DNA from 2 places in the Bradyrhizobium sp. ORS 285 genome. Region 1 is predicted to be linked to the other one. Evidence: riboswitches for the same ligand, from Rfam matches in the RefSeq annotation. Region 1 holds a riboswitch; the other holds the start of a gene.
The links. Region 1 has a riboswitch for S-adenosylmethionine ahead of BRAD285_RS28655 (homoserine O-acetyltransferase). Riboswitches for the same ligand answer to the same signal wherever they lie in the genome.
Positions count from the first base shown of each region.

Region 2: it holds a riboswitch for S-adenosylmethionine, as region 1 does, so the genes downstream of both, BRAD285_RS31090 (O-succinylhomoserine sulfhydrylase) here and BRAD285_RS28655 (homoserine O-acetyltransferase) in region 1, are expected to answer to the same signal.

Region 1 covers NZ_LT859959.1:6,387,597-6,392,472, reverse strand. The annotation lists gene hisC (histidinol-phosphate transaminase) at 1-303, opposite strand, end outside; gene BRAD285_RS28660 (chorismate mutase) at 342-1,175, opposite strand; SAM riboswitch at 1,374-1,453, shown strand; gene BRAD285_RS28655 (homoserine O-acetyltransferase) at 1,545-2,759, shown strand; gene metW (methionine biosynthesis protein MetW) at 2,763-3,425, shown strand; gene BRAD285_RS28640 (IS1182 family transposase) at 4,212-4,876, shown strand, end outside.
Region 2 covers NZ_LT859959.1:6,910,327-6,915,202, forward strand. The annotation lists partial or broken gene BRAD285_RS31080 (MATE family efflux transporter) at 1-1,382, opposite strand, end outside; gene BRAD285_RS31085 (2'-deoxycytidine 5'-triphosphate deaminase) at 1,496-2,602, opposite strand; SAM riboswitch at 2,715-2,794, shown strand; gene BRAD285_RS31090 (O-succinylhomoserine sulfhydrylase) at 2,873-4,069, shown strand; gene BRAD285_RS31095 (GDSL-type esterase/lipase family protein) at 4,145-4,876, opposite strand, start outside.

The DNA of each region.
Region 1 (4,876 bases):
GAGGTACGTGTGCGCCAGCAGATTGAGGATTTCGTCCGAGCCGGCGCCGCAAACGATGCGATCGGGATCGAGGCCATAAATGCGGCCGATCGCTTCGCGCAGCACCCGCGAGGTGCCTTCCGGATAGTCCTCCAGATGCGCGGCCGCGCTCTTGAAGGCCTCTATCGCCTTCGGGGAGGGGCCGAACGGGGTCTCGTTGGCCGACAGCTTGAACACCTTGCGGCCGGGCTCGGGCGTGGGGCTCTTGCCGGGCGTGTAGGGCGCGATGTCGAGAATGCCGGGGTTCGGCACGGGGCGGTTCATCATCAACTCCGGACAATCATCTCGGGCGCAAGGGGGCCTCAGCTCGGAACCGTATAGCGTTTCGCATGGCCGCCGACGAGCGCCGCCGAGCGCACCGAGGCGCCCGCCGCGATCAGCGCCGACTTGATGCTGTCGAGGTTTGACGGCGCCTCGATCGACACCAGCAGAGCTGCGCTGTCGAAGGCGGTATCGGGCACCGCGACGACGTCCGCGAGCGGCGACAGCGCCCGTGAGACCTGCGCATTCCATCCGGAGACGCGGATGCTCCAGGTCTCGACCTCCAGCAGCATCGCGTCGTCGGCGACGCGCGAGACCGCGAACACCGGCAGAGCGGCCGGATGGTCGGCGCGCTCGATGAAGGGCAGCCGCGCGATGATCTTCGGCGCGCCCACGGGCTCCAGCGTGATCCACCACGGCGTATGCCCCGAGGTCGTCGACACCAGTGCCAGATCGCCCTTCGAGCGGGCCACCGCTTCGACGGCGGCCTGGGCGCTGAAATGCGCGACATACGGCACCACGAAGCCGAAATGGAACCTTGCGGAATCGCGCATCGCGGACTCGCCGACAGACACGTCGGCATGCACCGAGAACGGCGCCTGCACATAGGTGAAGGTCGAGACGATCACGCGCCAGATGCCCTCGACGGTGTCGAGCGGCAGGATGCCGCGATGCCGCTGCACCAGGCGGCGCATCATGTCCGCCTCGCGCGCGGGGCGGAATGCCGAGCCGACCTCCTGGGTCTTCTTGACCTTGATCAGCCGGTCGATGATGTCGGCCCGCTGCATCAGCAAGTGATGGACCTGCTCGTCGATCGCGTCGATCTCCTTGCGCAGATCGGCCAGGGAGGGCGGGGCAGGGGGCGGGTTCGACATGGGCGTGGTCACTCTGCGCGGGCCACGTCTTGACGCGCGGCCGACTGGAACGGATGCCGTTCTCTCCGATGCGCCGGGCCCGCGCAACAGCAAGTTTACCTTGTGCTGCCTAGGCTTGGCTGGACTGCAGCGGCGGCGGGCCGGTTCGTCCGGCAACCCCGGCTTGCCTTGACGCGGAGCGCCCGCGGGACTAGTTTCTGCCTGTTCCGTGGTCATTTGAGCCGGCCGGCTTGCAGCCACGTTAAAAAACTCGCTAAACAGGCCGGGGACGTTATCGATCCCGGCCGAACCCCAGTTCAGGCCGGGTTTTTCATGGCCTGATATGTCACGTGGTTCGGGAGCCCTTGCCGGAAGGCCGGGGTGAAAGACATGACAGGCCTGACGCCGAAATCCACCTCCGCGCTGCGCAGCGTTGCGCCGGAAGAGCGTTCGCACGAGGTCGACCATCCGAGCTCGCTGGTCGCGCAGTTCGGCGCCGACAAGCCGCTGAAGCTCGATTGCGGCATCGACCTCGCGCCGTTCCAGATCGCCTACCAGACCTATGGCGAGCTCAACGCCGACAAGTCGAATGCGGTCCTGATCTGCCACGCGCTGACCGGCGACCAGCATGTCGCCAACCGCCATCCGATGACCGGCAAGCCCGGCTGGTGGGAGACGCTGGTCGGTCCGGGCCGGCCGCTCGATCCGGCGCGCTACTTCATCATCTGCTCCAACGTGATCGGCGGCTGCATGGGCTCGACCGGGCCGGCGTCGCTGAATCCTGCGACCGGCAAGGTCTGGGGTCTCGACTTCCCGATCATCACCATCCCCGACATGGTGCGCGCGCAGGCGATGCTGATCGATCATCTCGGCATCGACACCCTGTTCGCCGTGGTCGGCGGCTCGATGGGCGGCATGCAGGCGCTGCAATGGACGGTGGCCTATCCGCACCGCGTGTTCGCCAATCTCGCGATCGCCTGCGCGACCCGGCACTCGGCGCAGAACATCGCCTTCCATGAGCTCGGCCGCCAGGCCGTGATGGCCGATCCCGAATGGGATCACGGCCGCTACGCCGACAAGGCCACGCATCCGCATCGCGGCCTCGCGGTGGCGCGGATGGCCGCGCACATCACCTATCTCTCGGACGCCGCGCTGCATCGCAAGTTCGGCCGCCGCATGCAGGACCGCGAGCTGCCGACCTTCTCGTTCGACGCCGATTTCCAGGTCGAGAGCTATCTGCGCTACCAGGGCTCGTCCTTCGTCGAGCGCTTCGACGCCAACTCCTATCTCTATCTGACGCGCGCGATGGACTATTTCGACATCGCCGCCGACCATGACGGTGTCCTTGCGGCGGCGTTCCGCGGCATCCAGACCCGGTTCTGCGTGGTGTCGTTCACCAGCGACTGGCTGTTTCCAACCTCGGAGTCGCGGGCGCTGGTGCATGCGCTGAACGCCTCCAGCGCGCGGGTGTCGTTCGCGGAGATCGAGACCGACAAGGGACATGATGCGTTCCTGCTCGACGTGCCCGAGTTCTTCGAGATCGCCAGCGCCTTTCTCGATTCGGCCGGCAAGGCGCGCGGCCTCAAGACCGTGACGGGAGGCTGAGCCATGAGCCTGCAAGGTGTGCTGCCGCTGAACGGCCTCACCGGCGGCGAGGTGCTGGCCTATCGCCCGGATCATCTCCTGATCGCCGGCATGGTCGAGCGCGGCTCGAAAGTGCTCGACATCGGCTGCGGCGACGGCGACCTGCTGCAGCTGCTGGAGAGCCGCGGCATCGACGGCCGCGGCATCGAGCTGTCGCGCGAGGGCGTCAACCATTGCGTCGCCAAGGGGCTGGCGGTGGTGCAGGGCGACGCAGACACCGATCTCGTCGACTATCCCGACGACGCCTTCGACTACGTAATCCTGTCGCAGACCCTGCAGGCGACGCGCCGGCCGAAGGACGTGCTGGAAAATCTGCTGCGCATCGGCCGCCGCGCCATCGTCACCTTCCCGAATTTCGGCTTCTGGCGGCTGCGACTGCAACTGCTCGTCGGCGGCCACATGCCGCGCACCGACAATCTGCCATTCACCTGGTACGACACGCCCAACATTCATTTCTGCACCATCAAGGACTTCGTGCAGCTCTGCGACGAGATCGGCGTAAAGATGGAGCGCGCGGTGGCGCTCGATAGTTACGGCCGCCCCTTGCGCGTCGCGATGCCCTGGTGGTTCTGGAACATGTTCGGCGAGCAGGGCGTGTTTCTGCTGAGCCGGGGTGAGCGGCGGTAAGGGGGCCACGCCCGCTCGTCGCCCGTAGTTCACGGCGCGCGCGTCATCCTCCGCTGTCGTCCCGGCCTTGAGCCGGGACCCATAACCACCGTTGGTCTTGGGACGATGACTCGCAGTTGCGCCTGACCGATAGATTCCGCGGTATGGGTCCCGGCTCAAGGCCGGGACGACAACTGAGTGCTGGGCGACCGATTGTCTGCCCCTGACCCGCGCGCGATAACGCAACTCGTCATTGGCGAGCCGTTTGGTTTGTCGCGTTTCACATCTCAAACAGCTGATGGCGTGTTCTTATCCCCGCTGCACTTTCGCGCCCGGGCTCTGCATCAATCACCGCCTCCGAAAACGCAGAGGCGCAGGGAAGGCCGGATGCTGGCCGCACCCATGGCCCGCCTGCGGAAAAAATGCAGGCGGCAGGTACCACAGGTACGAGCCGGAACACCCGGCCTTCCCTGCGCGATGGCTGTACGGCTGCTTCGCGTTCTCCCTGGTGCGCCGGGCTTTCTGGCCACCATCCCCACGAGAAGCGAGAGCTTCGCCGTGAGTTGACATCAGCGTCGGGATGTCAGGACCGCGCGACTTGACCGTGCGCATCGGAATTGTTCGTCCGCGCGAGGACACGCACGCGCAACCCGACACGCCCACCGCATCCCACCTCAGCGTTCGTGACGACCGCGATACGCCCCACGTGCAGTGAGGCGGGACGGGCAGAAATCTGCGCTTGATTTGCCCGACGAGGCTGGGCAAGAATCTCGGGCGTTTTGCGTGGCGGGATGTACGATTCGGCTTATGACGAATCGCCCGTTCAAGAGCGGTGAGAGCCGCGAGCAAGCCAGCCTGTTTCCACCGCGGATCGAGGATTACGTATCTGCGGACAATCCGGTTCGTGCGATCGATGGCTATGTCGATGCGCTCGACCTTGCCAAGCTTGGATTTCGGCACGCCGACCGGCGCGCGGCGGGAGCGGGACAGCCGCCATACGCCCCGTCCGATCTGCTGAAGCTGTACCTGTATGGCTATATCAACCAGATCCGGTCATCACGCCGGCTGGAGCGTGAAGCCTGCCGCAATCTGGAACTGATCTGGCTGCTGAAGTCTCTCAAGCCCGGCTACCGGACGATCGCCAATTTCCGCAAGGAGAACTGGGCGGCCCTGAAGGCCGCGAACCGCAGTTTCGTGCTGCTGCTTCGCGAACTCGATCTGATCGGCGGGACCCTGGTCGCGGTCGACGGGGCGCTATTCCACGGCAATGCCAGCAAGGACAGCATCTTCACGCGCGGGAAGCTCGCCAAACAGATCGCCAAGCTCGATGAGGAGATCGAGGCGTACGGCAAGTCCCTCGACACCAACGATGCAGCAGAAGCCAAGCGGCCCGACAACGGCAAGGATGGCAATGGCGGCGGCGATGTCGGGGACAGGATCAAGGAACTGATGGCGCGGCGTGAGCGCGCTCA
Region 2 (4,876 bases), 520 kb from region 1:
CGGTCCCCAGCGGGTCAGCATCACGCTGGCGAGCGTCGACACGCCGAGCAGCACCATCGACGCCGCCGCCAACATGAAGAACTGGCCTTCGGTCGCGGCATGGCTGAGCAGATAGCTGCCGCCCGCGGCAATGAAGATCAGCCGCGCGGTCTGCGCCAGCACCGGCCCGATCACCTTGGCCGCGCCCTGCGACGAGAAATACATCGCGATCGCAAGACCGATGAAGGCGTACATCGGGGCTGCGATCTGCAGATAATGCCGTCCGGCGCTGCGCGCGCTCTCATCCTGGGTGAAGATGTCGACCCACAGCTGCGGGACGATGGCGATGATGGTCGAAAGCACGCCCATCGCGGTGAAGGACACCAGCCCCGCCGTCCAGGCGATCCGGCGGGCACGCGCGACGTTTCCGCCGCCGATCGCCATGCCGACCATCGGTACGGAGGCCATGCCGATCGAGAAGCCGACGGTGGTCATCATGAACTCCAGCCGCGCGCCGATGCCATAGCCGGCCAGCACTGCGGTGCCGAAGCCCGCGAGCATGTGCGTGAAGATCGCGATCGACAGCACCGATTGCAGCGGCGAGAAGCAGGCGACCGCGCCCACCTTCAGGATGTCGGCGAACATCGCCCCGCTGATCTTCAGCCCGCGCAGTTTCGGCTTCACGCGCGCGCGGCCGGAGAACAGGTACCAGCCCATCACCGAGATGCTGACGCTGAAGGCGAGCAGCGCGCCCGCCGCGACGCCGCGCATACCCAGGCCGAGACCAAGGCTCAGCGTTCCGCCGAGTACGATCTGCAGTAGCGCCGAGCTCAGGATCATGAACGACGGCAGCTTCATGTTGCCGGTGCCGCGCAAGATGCCGGCCATGGAGTTCATCAGCCACGGCAGCATCGCGCCGCCGAAGAAGATCTGCAGATAGGCCACGGCATGCTCCAGCACCGCGCCGCGGCCGCCGAGCACCTCCAGCAGAGCGGGGCCGAACACCAGCATGCCGACCATGAAGGTCGCGCCGAACGAGAGCGCGATCAGCAGCGCGTGCGAGGCCAGCGTGGAGGCGCGCTCGGTCTCCCCCGCGCCGAGAGCGCGGGCGATCGCCGAGGCCACGCCGCCGCCCATGGCGCCGCCGGACATCGTCATGGTGAGGATCACCAGCGGGAACACCAAGGCCATGGCAGCCAGCGCCTCGATGCCGAGGCGGCCGATATAGGAGGTCTCGGCGATCACGACGCAGGTGCCGGCGGAGTTGGCGATGAGGTTCGGCCAGGCGAGCGACAGCAGCGTCTTGAGGATCGGACCGTCGGCGACCGCGTTCCGCGCCGGCTTCACGGGCGGCACGGGCCGCCCTCGCCGACTGGAGTGTCGGCCAGGCCGATCTCGGACATGTTCGCTCCCCGCTCGGCTGCGGTTGGTATCGCAGCGCAATTGTTGTTGCTTCTAGCACATCGCCGCGTGCGGCGGACGCATTGGGGGTACGCGCACGGCGCGCAGCCGCGCTCTACAGGCGGAAGTGCTTCGAGAGCTTGAGGCCCTGCGCCTGGTAATTCGAGCCGATGCGGCTGCCATACATCGCGTTCGGGCGGGCCAGCATCTTCTCATAGACGAGACGGCCGACGATCTGGCCGTGCTCGAGGATGAACGGCACCTCGCGCGAGCGGACTTCAAGTACCGCCCGCGAGCCCTGCCCGCCGGCGCCGGCATAGCCGAAGCCAGGGTCGAAGAAGCCGGCATAGTGCACGCGGAATTCACCGACCAGCGGATCGAACGGCACCATCTCCGCAGCGTAATCCGGCGGCACCTGGACGGCTTCCTTGGAGGCCAAAATGTAGAACTCGCCGGGATCGAGGATGAGGCTGCCATCCGGCCGCGCCTTGATCGGCTCCCAGAATTCCTCGACCGGATAACCGCCGCGGCGGTCGACATCGACGACGCCGGTATGGCGCTTGGCGCGGTAGCCGACATAGCCATTGGCATTGCTGCCCGAGAGGTCGACGGACAGAGCGACACCGCCGGCGAGATCGGCGTCGTCGCGATCGACCAGCCGCTCGGCCTCGTGCAGCGCGATCAGCTCGTCCTCGGACAAGACCGCGTCGCGGTAGCGGAAGCGGACCTGGGAGAGGCGGGAGCCTTCGCGCAACAAGACGGGGAACGTCTTCGGGCTGATCTCGGCATAGAGCGGGCCGTGATAGCCGGCGCCGATCATGTCGAAGCGCCGGGTGCCGTCGGCGATCACGCGGGTGAACACGTCGAGCCGCCCGGTCGAGCTCTTCGGATTGGCGGCGGCGACGATGTCCTTCGGCAGCGCCAGGCTCTCCAAGAGCGGCACGATGTAGACGCAGTTGGTCTCCAGCACCGCGCCGTCGGCCAGCGCGATTTCGTGCAGCTTCAGTTCGTCGATGCGCTCCGCGACCGTGGAGCCCGGCCCCGGCAGGAAGCTCGCGCGCACGCGGTAGGCGACGTCGCCGAGGCGCAAATCCAGGCTCGCCGGCTGGATCTGGCTCTCGACGAAGTCGTATTCGGGAATGATCAGGCCGGCCTCGGCCATCGCCACGATCATGCGGTCGGGCAGGATGCCATGGGCGTCGGCGGGAAGCGAAAACGGCAAGACCTGATCCTTTGCAGGCGCCGGAATGGCGGCTATGCGAGCCTATATAGGGTCTTTTGACCGGTTATCCGATGGCTGGCTTGACGGAAAGGCCGGGTGAGACTAAGAGCACGACTTATCCCGTGGTGATTTGAGCCGGCCGGCTTGCAGCCACGTTAAATAAGTCGCTAAACAGGCCGGGGACGATTGTGATCCCGGCCGTGAGGAGTTTTCCCAGGCCGGTTTTTTTGTGCCCATCGCGAGAAGAGCGGTGGTCACGATGGAGGTCACATGTCGAAGTCCCCCGCGTCGTTCGCCCACTACCGTCCTGAAACCCGGCTGGTGCATTCCGGCGGCCTGAGGTCCGAATTCGGCGAGACCGCCGAGGCGCTGTACCTCACGCAAGGGTTCGTCTACGCCACCGCCGAGGAGTGCGAGGCGCGCTTCAAGGGCGAGGATCCCGGCTTCATCTATTCGCGCTTCTCCAACCCGACCACGGCGATGTTCGAGCGCCGCATGATCGAGCTCGAAGGCGCCGAGGCGTGCCGTTCGGCGGCGACCGGCATGGCCGCCGTCACCACCGCGATCCTCGCGCCCTTGCGCGCCGGCGACCACGTCGTGGCGGCGAAGGCGCTGTTCGGCTCCTGCCGATACGTGGTGGAAGACCTGCTGCCGCGCTACGGCATCCAATCCACCCTGGTCGACGGCCTCGATCTCGACCAGTGGCAGAAGGCTATCAGGCCGAACACCAAGTCGTTCTTCCTGGAGAGCCCGACCAATCCGACGCTCGACGTGATGGACATTCCGGCGATCGCCGAGATCGCGCACGCCCATGGCGCACGGCTGATCGTCGACAACGTGTTCGCGACGCCGATCTGGCAGAGCCCGCTGGCGCTCGGCGCCGATGTCGTCGTGTACTCCGCGACCAAGCACATCGACGGCCAGGGCCGCTGCCTCGGCGGCGTGATCCTGTCGTCGGAGGCGTTCATCGCCGAGCACATCCACAATTTCATGCGCCAGACCGGCCCGTCGATCTCGCCGTTCAACGCCTGGGTGCTGCTGAAGGGGCTCGAGACCCTGGCCGTGCGCGTGCGCGCGCAGACCGAGACGGCGGCGAAGGTGGCGGACTTCCTTGCCGCGCATCCGAAGATCTCGCGGCTGATCTATCCGGGCCGCGAGGACCATCCGCAGGCCGCGACGGTCAGGAAGCAGATGCGCGCCGGCTCGACGCTGGTCGGCTTCGAGGTCAAGGGCGGCAAGGCCGGCGCGTTCCGCACGCTCAACGGCCTGAAGCTCGCGCGGATCTCCAACAATCTCGGCGACTCCAAGACGCTGGTCACGCATCCCGCGACGACCACGCATCAGCGGCTGTCGCCGCAGGCCCGCGCCGAGCTAGGGATCAGCGAGGGCTTCATCCGCTTCTCCGCGGGCCTTGAGCATGCCGACGATCTGATCGAGGATCTCGACGCGGCCTTGAAGGCCGCGTAGCGAATGGCGAAGTCGGAGTAGCGAGTAGTAGGTCCTCATCCCTATTCGCTACTCGCTAGTCCCTACTCGCCCTCGTCACATCGGCCGATAGGTCAGCACTTCCGACGGCTGGTTGATGCCGAGCTTCACCTGGCCGACGGAGCGGATGATGTCGTCACCCAGCAGTTGGGCGAAGCAGGCGTAGCCCCAATCGCTCATGTGCAGGCCGTCCGAGATCACGAACTCATTGATCGGAATCGCCTGGCGCTCGTGCCAGTCGCGCATCACCTCGAAGCGCGGGAAGATGCCGGCGTGATGCAGCTCGGCGATGCGGCCGAGCAGCTTGTTCATGCGGCTGGCGTTCTCCGAACGCTCGTTCACGCGCGGCGAATATTGCAGATCGACCAGCACGACGTCTGAGGCTGCCGCCTGGATCTTGCCGACGCCGTCCTCGACCAGCTTGGCGGTCTCGGTCGGATCAAGATCGCGCAGCACGGCGTTGGTGCCGACCTGCCAGATCACGAGATCCGGATGACGGTCGATCACCGACGTCTCCAGCCGCTTCATCATCTCAGGCGCATCCTCGCCACCGACGCCGGCATTGATGACGCTGATGTCGGCCATCGGATATTGTCGGCGGAGCTGCGCCGCGAGCCGGTTCGGATAGGTGTAGTCGGGCGTGCTCGCGCCATAGCCCTGCGTCGATGACGAGCCGAAGGCGACGATGACGACCGGCAGGCCCGATGCGAGCTTGTTGGCGACGTGCGGCAGCGAGATGAAATTCTTCTTGGCGACGCCCTTCGGCGGCAGGCACGGCACGCGGTTGAA